3 regions of the Iodobacter fluviatilis genome follow, and region 1 is predicted to be linked to each of the others. Evidence: predicted binding sites of a transcription regulator. Region 1 holds the regulator's gene; each other region holds the start of a gene.
The links. The regulator FNR, encoded in region 1, switches genes on or off when oxygen is low (the NO sensors DNR and NnrR bind a similar motif). The targets are predictions, from matches to a motif close to TTGATNNNNATCAA.
Positions count from the first base shown of each region.

Region 2: a site for FNR is predicted at 1,682-1,695, ahead of C1H71_RS15320 (GbsR/MarR family transcriptional regulator). Genes of this name have one in related genera too.
Region 3: a site for FNR is predicted at 1,268-1,281, ahead of pflB (formate C-acetyltransferase). Genes of this name have one in related genera too.

Region 1 is NZ_CP025781.1:3,893,685-3,898,038, reverse strand. It holds gene hemN (oxygen-independent coproporphyrinogen III oxidase) at 1-905, opposite strand, end outside; gene fnr (fumarate/nitrate reduction transcriptional regulator Fnr) at 1,034-1,783, shown strand; gene C1H71_RS17315 (hypothetical protein) at 1,889-2,482, shown strand; gene C1H71_RS17310 (bifunctional riboflavin kinase/FAD synthetase) at 2,646-3,569, shown strand; gene ileS (isoleucine--tRNA ligase) at 3,618-4,354, shown strand, end outside.
Region 2 is NZ_CP025781.1:3,446,340-3,450,693, forward strand. It holds gene fliI (flagellar protein export ATPase FliI) at 1-396, shown strand, start outside; gene fliJ (flagellar export protein FliJ) at 417-848, shown strand; gene C1H71_RS15315 (TIGR00645 family protein) at 1,050-1,562, opposite strand; gene C1H71_RS15320 (GbsR/MarR family transcriptional regulator) at 1,741-2,295, shown strand; gene cydP (cytochrome oxidase putative small subunit CydP) at 2,296-2,484, shown strand; gene C1H71_RS15330 (cytochrome ubiquinol oxidase subunit I) at 2,528-4,087, shown strand; gene cydB (cytochrome d ubiquinol oxidase subunit II) at 4,097-4,354, shown strand, end outside.
Region 3 is NZ_CP025781.1:143,500-147,853, forward strand. It holds gene C1H71_RS00695 (peptide chain release factor 3) at 1-1,159, shown strand, start outside; gene pflB (formate C-acetyltransferase) at 1,406-3,718, shown strand; gene C1H71_RS00705 (glycine radical domain-containing protein) at 3,810-3,995, shown strand; gene pflA (pyruvate formate-lyase-activating protein) at 4,104-4,354, shown strand, end outside.

The sequences.
Region 1 (4,354 bases):
GCAAAGTGATCCATGCCGATGTAAACATAACCTGCGGCAAGTAACTGATTAACACTACTTTGTAAAATATCTAGTTTACCCTCTGCCGAGGGCAACTGCCCAGCATCAATGCGCCTTTGCGGCTTAAATCGCTCGGGTAAATGGGCGTAGCTATATAGGGCAATGCGGTCAGGCAAGAGGGTCAGCACTCTTTCTATCGTTTGAAACATCGTGGTTTGGCTTTGCAGCGGCAAACCGTAAATTAAATCGATGCTTACTGATTTAAAGCCATTAGCACGGGCTGCCTCAATCACAATGCGTGTTTCTTCTTCAGATTGCACACGGTTAACCGCCTGCTGAACGGCTAAATTAAAGTCTTGAATCCCCACACTCATTCGATTAAAGCCAATTTTACCCAATAAAGCCACGGTAGCTGCATTCACTTTACGTGGGTCTATTTCTATGGAGAATTCACCATCGGGCTTTAAATCAAAATGACTACGAATTCCTTCCATTAAACGAACCAATTGTGCATCGTTTAAGAACGTGGGCGTACCACCACCAAAATGCAATTGCGATACTCGGCCACGATTTGTTAATAATGCCGCCTGTATTTTTATCTCTTTCAGGAGATAATCTAAGTATTGATCAGCCTTTTCTTGATCCTTGGTAATGACTTTATTACAAGCGCAGTAATAGCAAATCGTATTGCAAAAAGGCAGATGAAAGTACAAGGATAATGGCTTAATGGCTGTGCCTGGCTGTTGCTTAGCGACACTCTTCTCATAGCTTTGAGCATCCATTGCAACAAATCGGTCCGCAGTGGGGTAGGATGTATACCTTGGCCCCTTGCCGCTGTGCTGGCTTATTAGATCACGATCAAAGTCAAGCGATTTTAATACAGTGGCATTATTTTGATGTAGCATATTTCATCCTTATGAACGCATGTGTGCAGCTTGCCCATATTCATTTCCCATAACCTTGATCGATATCAACACAGTCGCGAGAAAATACGTGCAACTGGTGATAACGAGTACATAGATTGAATGATCCCATGACCACAACACCTCACATTCCAGTCCGCGACCTAGGCCTTAAACATCTTCGCCAAAGCTGTGTGAACTGTAGCTTGCGGGAACTATGCCTACCTATTGGGCTTTCTGCCGATGAGATGCACGAACTGGACACGCTGATCACGCAAGCCAAACCCATTAAACGGGGCGAGGCGCTGTACCGTGCAGGTGAGCCTTTCCGCTCTCTATTTGCGATTCGACTGGGTTTTTTTAAAGCCAGCGTTATTTCAGAAGACGGACGTGAGCAGGTGACTGGGTTTCATATGACAGGCGAGCTAATGGGCATGGATGCGGTCAGTGCCGACTTACATACTTGCGATGCTATTGCCTTAGAAGATAGTGAAGTGTGTGAGTTACCGTTTACCGACATGGAAGAATTAAGCCGTCGCATCCCTGTCTTACAACATCACTTTTACAAACTAATGAGCCGCGAAATTGTTCGCGACCATGGCGTCATGCTTTTACTTGGCAATATGAAAGCCGAAGAGCGTATTGCTGCGTTTTTGCTAAATTTATCCCAGCGATTTGCCATCCGTGGTTATTCTGCCAGCAGCTTTCACTTGCGCATGACCCGTGAAGAAATTGGCAGTTATTTGGGACTTAAACTTGAGACGGTGAGCCGCTCACTCTCTAAATTCCAAGAAAATGGTTTGATTAAGGTGCAAAACCGCCTGATTGAAATCATTGATGCCCCCGCACTCAAACAATTAATCAACAATTGCCAACAATAAGCCACTATACCTATGACTCCATCTGGCCCAGTCCTTTTTTTAGCTCCTGCGGCTATTTTGGAGTCTTTGCAAGCCAGGCTAAATATTTTGTCAATACCGCAGCTCATGCTGCTTCCTATTAACATGCAATCGCAAATCCCCGTATTACCGTCTGGGGGGCTACTCCTTACCGCAGGCCACGCCAATTTTGAGCATTATTTACACAGCGCTCACTGGGCCAAAACAGAAGGCTGGCAACATATTGACCTTGCCTTAGTGGGCGAGCCTCAATGCGCAGCACATTTCGGCTGGATGTTGGCCGCCAGTGGCGAGCCAACGGCTTTAGCTTACGCAACCCCCTTACTAGACGTCCTCTCCCCCACTGGGCTGGGAAATTGGCTACACGCCGGAGGGCCGGGAGCTGCAAGTTTTTTAGCCCTCTTGCAACACATCATGCTGCAGCCGATCATTAAAAGCTGGGAAATTATTTTCCCTAATGGCAAGCCATCACCTAAGGCAGATTTAGGTAAACTAGCAGAACTACAAACAACTCAATGGCAAGCCATCCATCCACTCTGCCAGCAATACCTAGCCTTCAGCCAAGGGCGGACTCACCACGCTGCACATCCACAGCAAACCCCCTTCCAGCTACCTGCACATATCGAGCCTGCCGCCACACTAGCCCAGTTTTTGATGCAATTTGCACCCAAAGGGCAGTAATAACACGCCACCCTACGGGCAAAAAACGACCCGCATCCAGCAAAAACCCACTCAATTCACCGCAAAACGCAGCAAATATCAGCCATATTCACAAGCGAACTGACAAAACGTCCGCCAGCCGCTACAATTTACGGCTTCGTAAAGTCCGCCCAAGCGCTTAAGCATGCATGTTTTCAGAAGCGTATCCGACGCGCATCTCCCCCCTACGGCAATTACCATCGGTAATTTTGATGGTCTGCACGCGGGCCATGAAGCGATGTTGTCCGAATTAAAATCGGTTGCCCGTCAGCACGGGCTAAAAACCTGCGTACTCACTTTTGAGCCGCACCCACGTGAATTTTTTACGCCAGATGCCGCGCCGGCTCGCCTCACCAGCCTGCGCGAAAAGTTAGAGCTACTAAAAAGCCGTGATATTGATTATGTCATTGTGCAGCGATTTAACCGTGTATTTTCATCGTTAAGCGCACTGGATTTTAGAGATCAAATCCTAGCAAAAGACTTAAATGCTCGGCATGTCATTGTGGGCGATGATTTTTGCTTTGGTGCCAAGCGCGCAGGTGATTTTGCCCTGCTGCAAGGCAGCCCAGATTTTAGCGCCTGTAGCTTGGCCACCGTTGCCGATCAAGGCACGCGCATTTCTTCTACCGCGGTGCGCAATGCGTTGGCAGCGGGTGATATGGATTTAGCCATGAGCTATTTAGGTCGCCCTTACTCCATTGCAGGCCGCGTAGTCGATGGTGATAAAATTGGCCGCACCTTGGGCTTTCCAACCGCCAACATTCAAATCAAACACAATCGCCCGCCTTTATTTGGCATTTTTGTGGTTGAAGTGCATGGGCTAGAAAAACCTTATCAAGGGGTAGCCAGCTTAGGCTTTAGGCCAACCATTCATGGTGGCGATGCCCACCCAAAACTAGAAGCGCATTTATTTGACTTTAAACGTCAGATTTATCGCCAACACCTGCGTGTAGACTTCCTGCATAAATTGCGCGATGAAGAAAAATACATCGACTTGCCCACCCTAGTGAAGCAAATCGAAAAAGACTGCCAGAATGCCCGCGACTGGTTCGCACAGCAAAGCCAATAAGCTCATCAAAACAACTTTGAAATACATACAAACAATTGAGAGATAACCATGTCAGACAAACCAGCCAATAAATACCCAGTTAACTTACTCGACACGCCATTTCCTATGCGTGGCGATTTGGCCAAGCGCGAACCGGGCTTTTTAAAAGACTGGCAAGACAACAAGCTATACCAAGCAATTCGGGCCAAAGCCAAAGAGCAAAACCGCCCTAAATTTATTCTGCACGATGGCCCGCCTTACGCTAACGGCGACATTCATATTGGTCATGCGGTTAATAAAGTTTTAAAAGACATCATCATCAAGGCCAAGACTTTAGATGGCTTTGACGCGCCTTATGTTCCGGGCTGGGATTGTCACGGTTTACCGATTGAGCATCAAATCGAAAAAATCGTTAAATTTGATAAGCCAGCGCTGGCGGCCAACCCTAGTATTTTTGCGCGCGTGCAAGACTACCGCAAAGCCAACGGCCTCGATCCAAAAGAAACTCGCCTACCCGCTGCGTTTACCCGCGAATTGTGCCGTGAATATGCCGCCACCCAGATTGAACGCCAAAAAGCCGACTTTATCCGCTTGGGTGTGCTGGGCGACTGGAACAATCCCTACCTGACCATGAATTTCAAAACCGAGGCCGATATCGTTCGCACCTTAGGCAAGGTCCACGCCAACGGTTATCTGCTGCGCGGCCAAAAGCCTGTGCATTGGTGCGTAGACTGTGCATCAGCACTGGCCGAAGCCGAAGTAGAATACGAAGATAAAATATCGCCAGCGATCGACGTCGGCTTTCG
Region 2 (4,354 bases), 450 kb from region 1:
GCCTTCTATACTGTGTTATCCGAAGGAGACGATCAGCAGGACCCGATTGCCGATAATGCACGGGCTATTTTAGATGGTCATTTTGTGCTGAGCCGTCAGTTGGCTGAAGCGGGGCATTATCCTGCTATTGATATTGAGGCATCGATTAGCCGTGTGATGAACGATATTATTTCTCCAGAAGAATTTGCAGTGGTGCGGCGCTTTAAATATCTTTACTCTCGCTATCAGCGCAGCCGTGATTTGATTAGCGTGGGCGCTTATGTACCGGGCTCTGATCCCGTTTTGGATGAAGCCATTCGACGTAATCCTAGCTTTGAGACTTTTTTGCAGCAAGGAATTAGCGAGTGCGAGCCCTATGATGCGGCTAGAATGAAGCTTTCACAGCTATTAATGTGAGCTAAGCAGGAGTTGTAGACGTGGCCCAGTTTCGGTTTGCTTTCTTATTAGAGCTGGCAATTGATGCACGTGAAGATGCGGCACGGCTAATGCAAGCTTCGCAGGCGCTGTGGTTGAGTGCCCAAGGTAAGCTGGATCAAATTGATCAATATCGGGTTGAATATCGAGCAAGATTGTTAAATAACGGCCAAGGTGGCATGGGTATTTCACAGTGGCGTGATTTTCAATTGTTTTTAGCCAAGCTCGATGATGTGGCATTGTCACAGCAGCAAGAGATTAATCGTTTACTCGCTGTTTATGAAAGTCAGCGTGATGTATGGCTGGAGTGTGAAAAAAAAGTAAAAGCATTTGAGGCTTTAAAAAAGCGTCATTTAAGCGCTGAAATGCAAAAAGAATTACGTAATGAGCAGCGTATGAATGATGAATTTAATACGCGACCAAGGGCCCGCTAGTTTGGAGATGAGTATCTCTTTGGCATGGCGCTTATCCACGCATAAACTGAGTCTAACTAAGGATAAGATGTGGATAAGTCAATTAGGTGGCTGATTTGTATAGATAAAAATAAGCCGCTTAATTTTTAATCAATTTTATTTTTAGCGCTAAAGCATAAAAAAGGTCGGCTTGTTTTAAATTGGCTAAGCCGACCGTTTTACTTAGTGCTTTGGGCTGCCTGCTGCAATTCTATCCATCACTGCAAACATGACGCCTGATACAACAAAAGTCAGGTGGATACCAATCAACCATGCCAGCTCGGTATGGTCTGTGGATTTTATATTCATAAATGCCTTGAGCAGATCAATGGCTGAAATCGCCACAATAGAACCAATCAACTTAAGTTTTAAATCTGCGTAGCTAACCTTGCCCATCCAGGAGGGCTTGTCCACCGATTGATGGGCAATATCAAGTTTAGAAATGAAATTCTCATAGCCACTAAAAATCACAATCAACAATAGATTGGCGACTAAAGTCACATCTACCATCCCTAAAATGGCAATGATTAAATTGCCATCCCCCGTAATCAGGGCGTTGAACATGCCTAAGAGTTCTTTGAGCATTTTAGCAAACAGCGCGACCACGCCCAAAATCAGCGCCAAATAAAAAGGTGCGAGCAGCCATCTGCTCTGAAAGATCACCTTTTCTAATAACTCTTCAATGCGTATTTTCATTTATAAATACTCCAAAAATAAGCAGTAATCATTGGGGTTGCTGTGGCACAAATCAAGGCTAGCATTGATGTTAGCAAGAAAAAACGCGTGCGTCATACCTTGGCTCGGAGAAGTTTGCATTGCTTCAAATCAAAGAACTTATTATAATTTCAGTAATTACTGAAATTTGGAATATTCCATGAATCTCTCACCAATCAACGAACGTTTTGTACTGCATTTTGGCGAAATGGGGAGTCGCTGGGGGGTCAATCGCACCGTGGGGCAAATGTACGCGCTGCTGTTTATTTCACCTAAGGCTTTAAATTCTGATGAAATTGCTGAGCAACTCGGGTTTTCTCGTTCCAATGTCAGCATGGGTATGAAGGAGCTACTGTCATGGAAGCTCTGCAAATTAGTGCATAAACCAGGTGATCGACGCGATTACTTTGAAACGCCCAAAGATGTCTGGGAAATTTTTAGATCATTAGTAGAAGAAAAACGTAAGCGCGAGATCGAGCCAACGCTCACTTTGCTACGCGATGCCTTGATGGACGAGGCAACTTCAGAAGCGGATAAACACGCACAACAGCGTATGCGCGAAATGCACGAGTTGATTGAGCTGGCCACGGGTTGGTTTGATGAAGTGCAGCATTTATCTCCTGAAACCTTAGAAAGCCTGATGCGATTAGGTTCAAAAGTACAAAAAGTATTGAGTTTCGCAGGGCATTTACGCCCTGGTGGGCGTGGAGAGTAAATGATGCGAATCAACAAGTGTTTACCTTTGTGGCAGGAAATTACCGTGGTGCTGCTGATAAAGATGGCCTTGTTATTTGTCATCTGGAAATGCTTTTTTTCTGAGCCAGTGGCCAAGCATATGTTGGTGCCACAACCCATGGTGGCGGAGCGATTTCTTGGTACTGCATCTAGCCCATTGACGAAGTAACACAACGCCAGCTGTAGCATTAACTATCTATAAAGGATTTTTTATGATTCCCGCCGCTGAAGTGGTGGAATTGTCGCGCATGCAATTTGGTTTAACCGCGATGTTTCATTTTTTATTTGTACCACTCACCATGGGGCTTTCGTGGATTTTAGTGATCTCAGAAGCCGCATACGTCATGACGGGCAAAGTCATTTACAAAGATATGACGCGTTTTTGGGGAAAGTTATTTGGCATTAACTTTGCCATGGGCGTCACCACCGGTTTAACGTTGGAATTTCAATTTGGTACCAACTGGGCTTATTACTCGCATTATGTGGGCGATATCTTTGGTGTACCTCTCGCTATTGAAGGCATGATGGCCTTTTTTTTAGAATCTACCTTTGTGGGTTTATTCTTTTTTGGCTGGGATAGACTATCTAAGGTGCAGCACTTAGGAATTACATTCTTAGTGGCATTGGGTTCTAATTTATCGGCCATGTGGATTCTCATTGCCAATGGCTGGATGCAAAACCCAGTAGGTGCAGAGTTTAATTACATCACCATGCGTATGGAGTTAGTGAGCCTTGCCGAGGTGTTCTTTAACCCAGTGGCCCAAGTTAAGTTTGTACATACGGTGGCGGCGGGTTATGTGGCTGCTTCAATGTTTGTATTGGGTGTTTCAAGCTGGTACTTATTAAAAGCTAGAGATACCGGATTTGCATTGCGCTCATTCGCTATTGCATCCGCTTTTGGTCTTGCTTCTATTTTATCCGTGATTGTTTTAGGCGATGAATCCGGCTACACCACGGGTGAGGTGCAAAAAGTAAAATTGGCCGCAATGGAAGGCCAATGGGATACCCACCCCGCACCAGCACCGCTCACGCTATTTGGTATTCCTAATCAAAAAGAAGAGCGCACGGATTATGAAGTGAGCATTCCTTATGCGCTGGGCTTAATTGCCACTCGTTCTACCACCGAGGAAGTCACGGGCATTAAAGACTTAAAAATTGAATACGAGCAAAGAATCATCAGCGGGATACAAGCCTATGGCGCATTAACGCGTTTAAAAGCGGGGGACAAATCAGCACATGATTTATTTGAAGCTCATAAGGCTGACTTAGGTTTTGGTTTATTGCTGAAGAAATACACTCGCAATGTGGTTGATGCAACGCCCGCGCAGATTAAAGCGGCAGCTGCGGATACGATTCCTAATGTAGCGCCAATCTTTTGGTCTTTCCGGATTATGGTGGGGTTAGGGATGCTGTTTCTGTTTATTTTTAGTTTGTCGTTTTATTTCTTGGCACGCCGCAATCTTGCGCCGCAGCGATGGCTATTACGCCTTGCCGTGCTATCGATTCCGCTACCTTGGGTAGCGATTGAAGCCGGTTGGTTAGTGGCTGAGTATGGTCGTCAGCCTTGGACGATTTCAGGGATTCTGCCTACGTTTATGTCGGCATCAGCGCTCAGTGTAGGGCAATTACATTTCAGCATGATCGGTTTGGGCTTGATGTATTGCAGCTTGTTTGCGATTGAAATGTATTTAATGCTGAAATATATCCGCCTTGGGCCTGCCAGCTTGCACACGGGCCGTTATTTTGGTGAACAAACTGCTGTGCACGCTTAAGGAAAAATCATGCTTGATTATGAAGTTTTAAAGTTGATTTGGTGGGGGCTGATGATTTTTCTTCTGATCGGCTTCACCCTCACCGGTGGTTTTGATTTGGGCGTGGCGATTCTCTTACCCTTTGTGGGCAAGACCGATGATGAGCGCCGTTTAGTGATTAATTCAGTAGGGCCCACTTGGGAAGGCAATCAGGTTTGGTTGGTCACGGTGGGGGCGGCTTTATTTGCTGCTTGGCCTCTCTTGTATGCGGCGGCTTTTTCCGTAATG
Region 3 (4,354 bases), 690 kb from region 1:
CGAAGTTCGTGATTCGCTCGAGCTACTAGACGAAGTTGAAAGCGTGCTAAAGATTCGCTGCGCGCCCATTACTTGGCCAATTGGTATGGGTAAGACTTTCCGTGGGGTTTACAGCATTCTCACCGATACCGTGCTGCTGTTTACGCCAGGTAAAGGCCCGCTAGATGAAGTAGAAGTAATCGAAGGGCTAGATAACCCGCGCCTTGATACCCTCTTCCCACTGGAAATTGGCAATACCCGTATGGAGCTAGAGCTGGTACGCGGCGCTTCGCATCCATTCGTGCTAGAGGAATTTCTTGCCGGTGATTTAACCCCAGTATTCTTTGGCTCGGCGATTAATAACTTTGGTATTCGCGAAATCTTAAACGCGCTGGTAGATTGGGCTCCGGCTCCGGGCGCGTCCGATGCAACGGTGCGCGAGATTAACCCTACAGAAGAAAAATTCTCAGCATTCGTATTTAAGATTCAAGCCAATATGGATCCCAAACACCGTGACCGCATTGCTTTTCTGCGCGTTTGTTCGGGTGAATTTACCCGTGGTATGAAATTTAAGCACCTGCGCTTAAACCGTGAAATTGCCGCCAATTCAGTGGTGACCTTTATGGCACAAGGCCGTGAGCAAGTAGAAGAAGCTTACGCTGGCGATATTATTGGCCTACCTAACCACGGCAATATCCAGATTGGTGATTCCTTCTCCGAAGGCGAGCTACTGGCTTTTACTGGGATTCCTTACTTTGCGCCAGAAATGTTCCGCATCGTACGCATTAAAAACCCACTAAAAGTAAAGCAGCTGCATAAAGGCTTGCAGCAGTTGGGGGAAGAAGGTGCGGTACAAGTATTTAAGCCACTGAATGGCTCTGACTTGATTTTAGGCGCAGTGGGTGTGCTGCAGTTTGAGGTTGTAGCCTCGCGCCTTGCCAATGAATACGGCGTAGAAGCGGTGTTTGAATCAACCACTATATACACCGCCCGTTGGGTCAGTTGCGATGATGAGAAGATGCTCGACGATTTTGAAGGGCAACTCATTAATAACTTAGGCCGCGATGCAGCAAATAGCCTTGCTTATTTAGCCACTAGTCGTGTGAATTTACAGCTCACTCAGGAGCGCTGGCCCAAAATAGTGTTTCATGCAACTAGGGAACATTCAGTTACCTTGTAAATATTCAAACCAACAGCGCCGTAATATGGCGCTGTTTTTTTTCGTAATTTGTGCTCTTTTTTTTGTAAAAAAAGTAGTTCACTTTATACAAACTACAAAAACAAGAATTTGATTTATATTAAGTTTTTGTTGAACGTATCAGACTACGATAGTTGCATGAACTAAGCAGAACAACATCTGCCTATCTATTAAGTGCACAAAAAAGTGCACGGCAACAGGGCCATGAGGCCTATAGGAGCATCAGCTATGAACGCACCAGAAAACCACCTAAAACTTGACGCGTGGCGTGGGTTTAAAACCGGCGAATGGCAAGATAAAGTCGACACTCGCGGCTTTATTCAGCTCAATTACACGCCTTATTTAGATGATGATAGCTTCCTTGCTGGCCCGACCGAACGCACCACTCAACTTTGGACCGAGCTATCTGCTCAGCTCAAAGAAGAACGTAAGCGTGGCGTATTAGAAGTATCTACCCATGTTGGCGCATCGATTACTGCGCACGGCCCTGGCTATATTAATAAAGATTTAGAAACCATCGTCGGTGTTCAAACCGACAAACCACTGCGTCGCGCCATTATGCCGAACGGCGGTTTACGCATGGTGCAAAACGGCCTTGAAGCCTACCACTTTGAAATGAACCCACAAATTGTAGATATCTTTACCAAATATCGTAAAGATCACAATATGGGCGTATTTGATGCTTACACACCAGAAATCATGGCTTGTCGTAGCTCAGGCGTCATTACCGGTCTGCCAGATTCATACGGCCGTGGCCGTATCATTGGTGACTATCGCCGCGTAGCACTTTACGGCGTTGATTTTTTGATCGTTGACAAAAAACGCGAAAAAACAGAGCTCAATGATGTTCCGTTTACTGAATCCGTAATCCGTCTGCGTGAAGAGTTGTCCGAGCAAATCAAAGCGCTGGGTGAACTCAAACAAATGGCTAAGTCTTATGGCTTTGATATTTCTAAGCCAGCCACTACCGCTCAAGAAGCCATCCAATGGCTGTACTTTGGCTACCTTGCTGCAACAAAAGAGCAAAACGGCGCGGCGATGTCGATTGGCCGTACTTCAACCTTCCTTGACGTTTATATCCAACGCGATTTGGTCGAAGGTCGCATTAACGAATCACAAGCCCAAGAATTGATTGACCATATGGTCATGAAATTGCGCATTATTCGCTTCTTGCGCACACCAGAATACGATGACCTATTCTCTGGCGACCCAACATGGGTAACCGAGTCTATTGGTGGTACAGGCCTTGATGGCCGCACTCTGGTCACCAAAACCAGCTTCCGCGTTCTGCATACCCTGTACAATCTTGGACCGGCTCCAGAGCCTAATCTGACTGTATTGTGGTCGACTTCTTTCCCGCAAGGTTTTAAAGAATTTTGCGCGAAAGTATCGATTGATACCTCAGCCATCCAGTACGAAAACGATGACTTGATGAATCCAAAATGGGGTGACGATTACGCCATCGCATGTTGTGTTTCAGCCATGGCCGTTGGCAAGCAAATGCAATTTTTTGGCGCACGGGTCAACCTTGCCAAAGCCATGCTCTATGCGATCAACGGTGGTGTGGACGAAAAAACCGGCAAAGTTGTGGCCAATGGTTTTGAGCCACTCAAAGGCGATGTACTCGATTACGATGAAGTAATGGCTAAATACGATGTGATGCTAGATTGGTTAGCAAAAACATACGTGACTGCGCTGAACTCGATCCATTACATGCACGATAAATACTCGTACGAGCGCATCGAAATGGCGCTGCACGATCGCGACATTCTGCGCACCATGGCTTGCGGTATTGCAGGTCTTTCAGTGGCTGCAGATTCACTTTCTGCCATCAAACACGCAAAAGTGAGCGTGGTCCGTAACGAAAAAGGTATTGCTGTCGATTACAAAATCGAAGGCGATTACCCTGCTTACGGTAACAACGATGATCGCGTGGATGATATTGCAGTTTGGCTGACAGAAACATTCATGAATAAGATCAAGGCTCAGCCTGTGTTCTATCGTGACTCAATGCCAACTCAATCGGTACTGACTATTACCTCTAATGTGGTTTACGGCAAGAAAACAGGTAACACCCCAGACGGCCGCCGCTCAGGCGCACCATTCTCCCCAGGTGCTAACCCAATGAATGGCCGTGACACCAATGGCTTTATCGCTGCGGGCTTCTCTGTATCGAAGATCCCATACGAAGCGGCTTTGGACGGGGTTTCTTGGACAGCCTCCATGACACCAGATGCCTTGGGTCACAACGCAGCAGATCGCGTTAAAACATTAGCGGCTTCGATCGACGGTTTGTTTGGGCCTCACGGCGAAGAATGTTCTACTTGCCTAGATAAAGATGCTGTTGATGAAACAATGGATCAACTGTTCCATCTAAACATGAATGTATTAAACCGTGACACTCTGCTCGATGCGATGGAACACCCAGAAAACTACCCACAGCTGACCGTGCGTGTTTCTGGCTACGCAGTGAACTTTGTGAAACTGACCCGTGAGCAGCAAATGGACGTGATCAGCCGCACATTCCACGGCAAGTGTTAAGAAGTAATGCTTTGTGATCTGTCAGCCCTGAGGGGCTGGCAGATTAATCCGAATCAAAAACTGACGAGCACACTCACCCAAGGAGTAGCCCATGGCACAACTATTTCACCTCAATATGAATGTATTAAACCAAGATACCTTGATTGACGCGATGGAAAATCCAGATAATTACCCACAACTCACCGTGCGTGTTTCTGGCTATGCAGTCAATTTCGTCAAGCTCACTCGTGAGCAGCAAATGGACGTGATTAGCCGTACTTTCCACGAAAAAACGTAAGCTTTTGCGCATTAGTGCGAAGTAGAACCACCCAAAACGGATCATTAAGCGCAGGCCTAATGATCCGTTTTAACGTAAAACAATAAAATAAGCCCCACTGGAAAAAACATGAAACCGACCAAGCCACTAGGGGAAATCATCCCGATCTCGTTTGATACCGAACATCATCAACAGGGATTTGTACACTCCATTGAAACCGGTGCAGCCGTTGATGGGCCCGGCATGCGCTTCGCCCTTTTTGTAAGCGGCTGCCAATTCCGCTGTCTGTATTGCCATAATCCAGACACATGGAAGCTGCATAACGGTAAAAGCTACACCGTTGAAGCAGTCATGACCGAGCTTAAAAAATATGCCAGCTT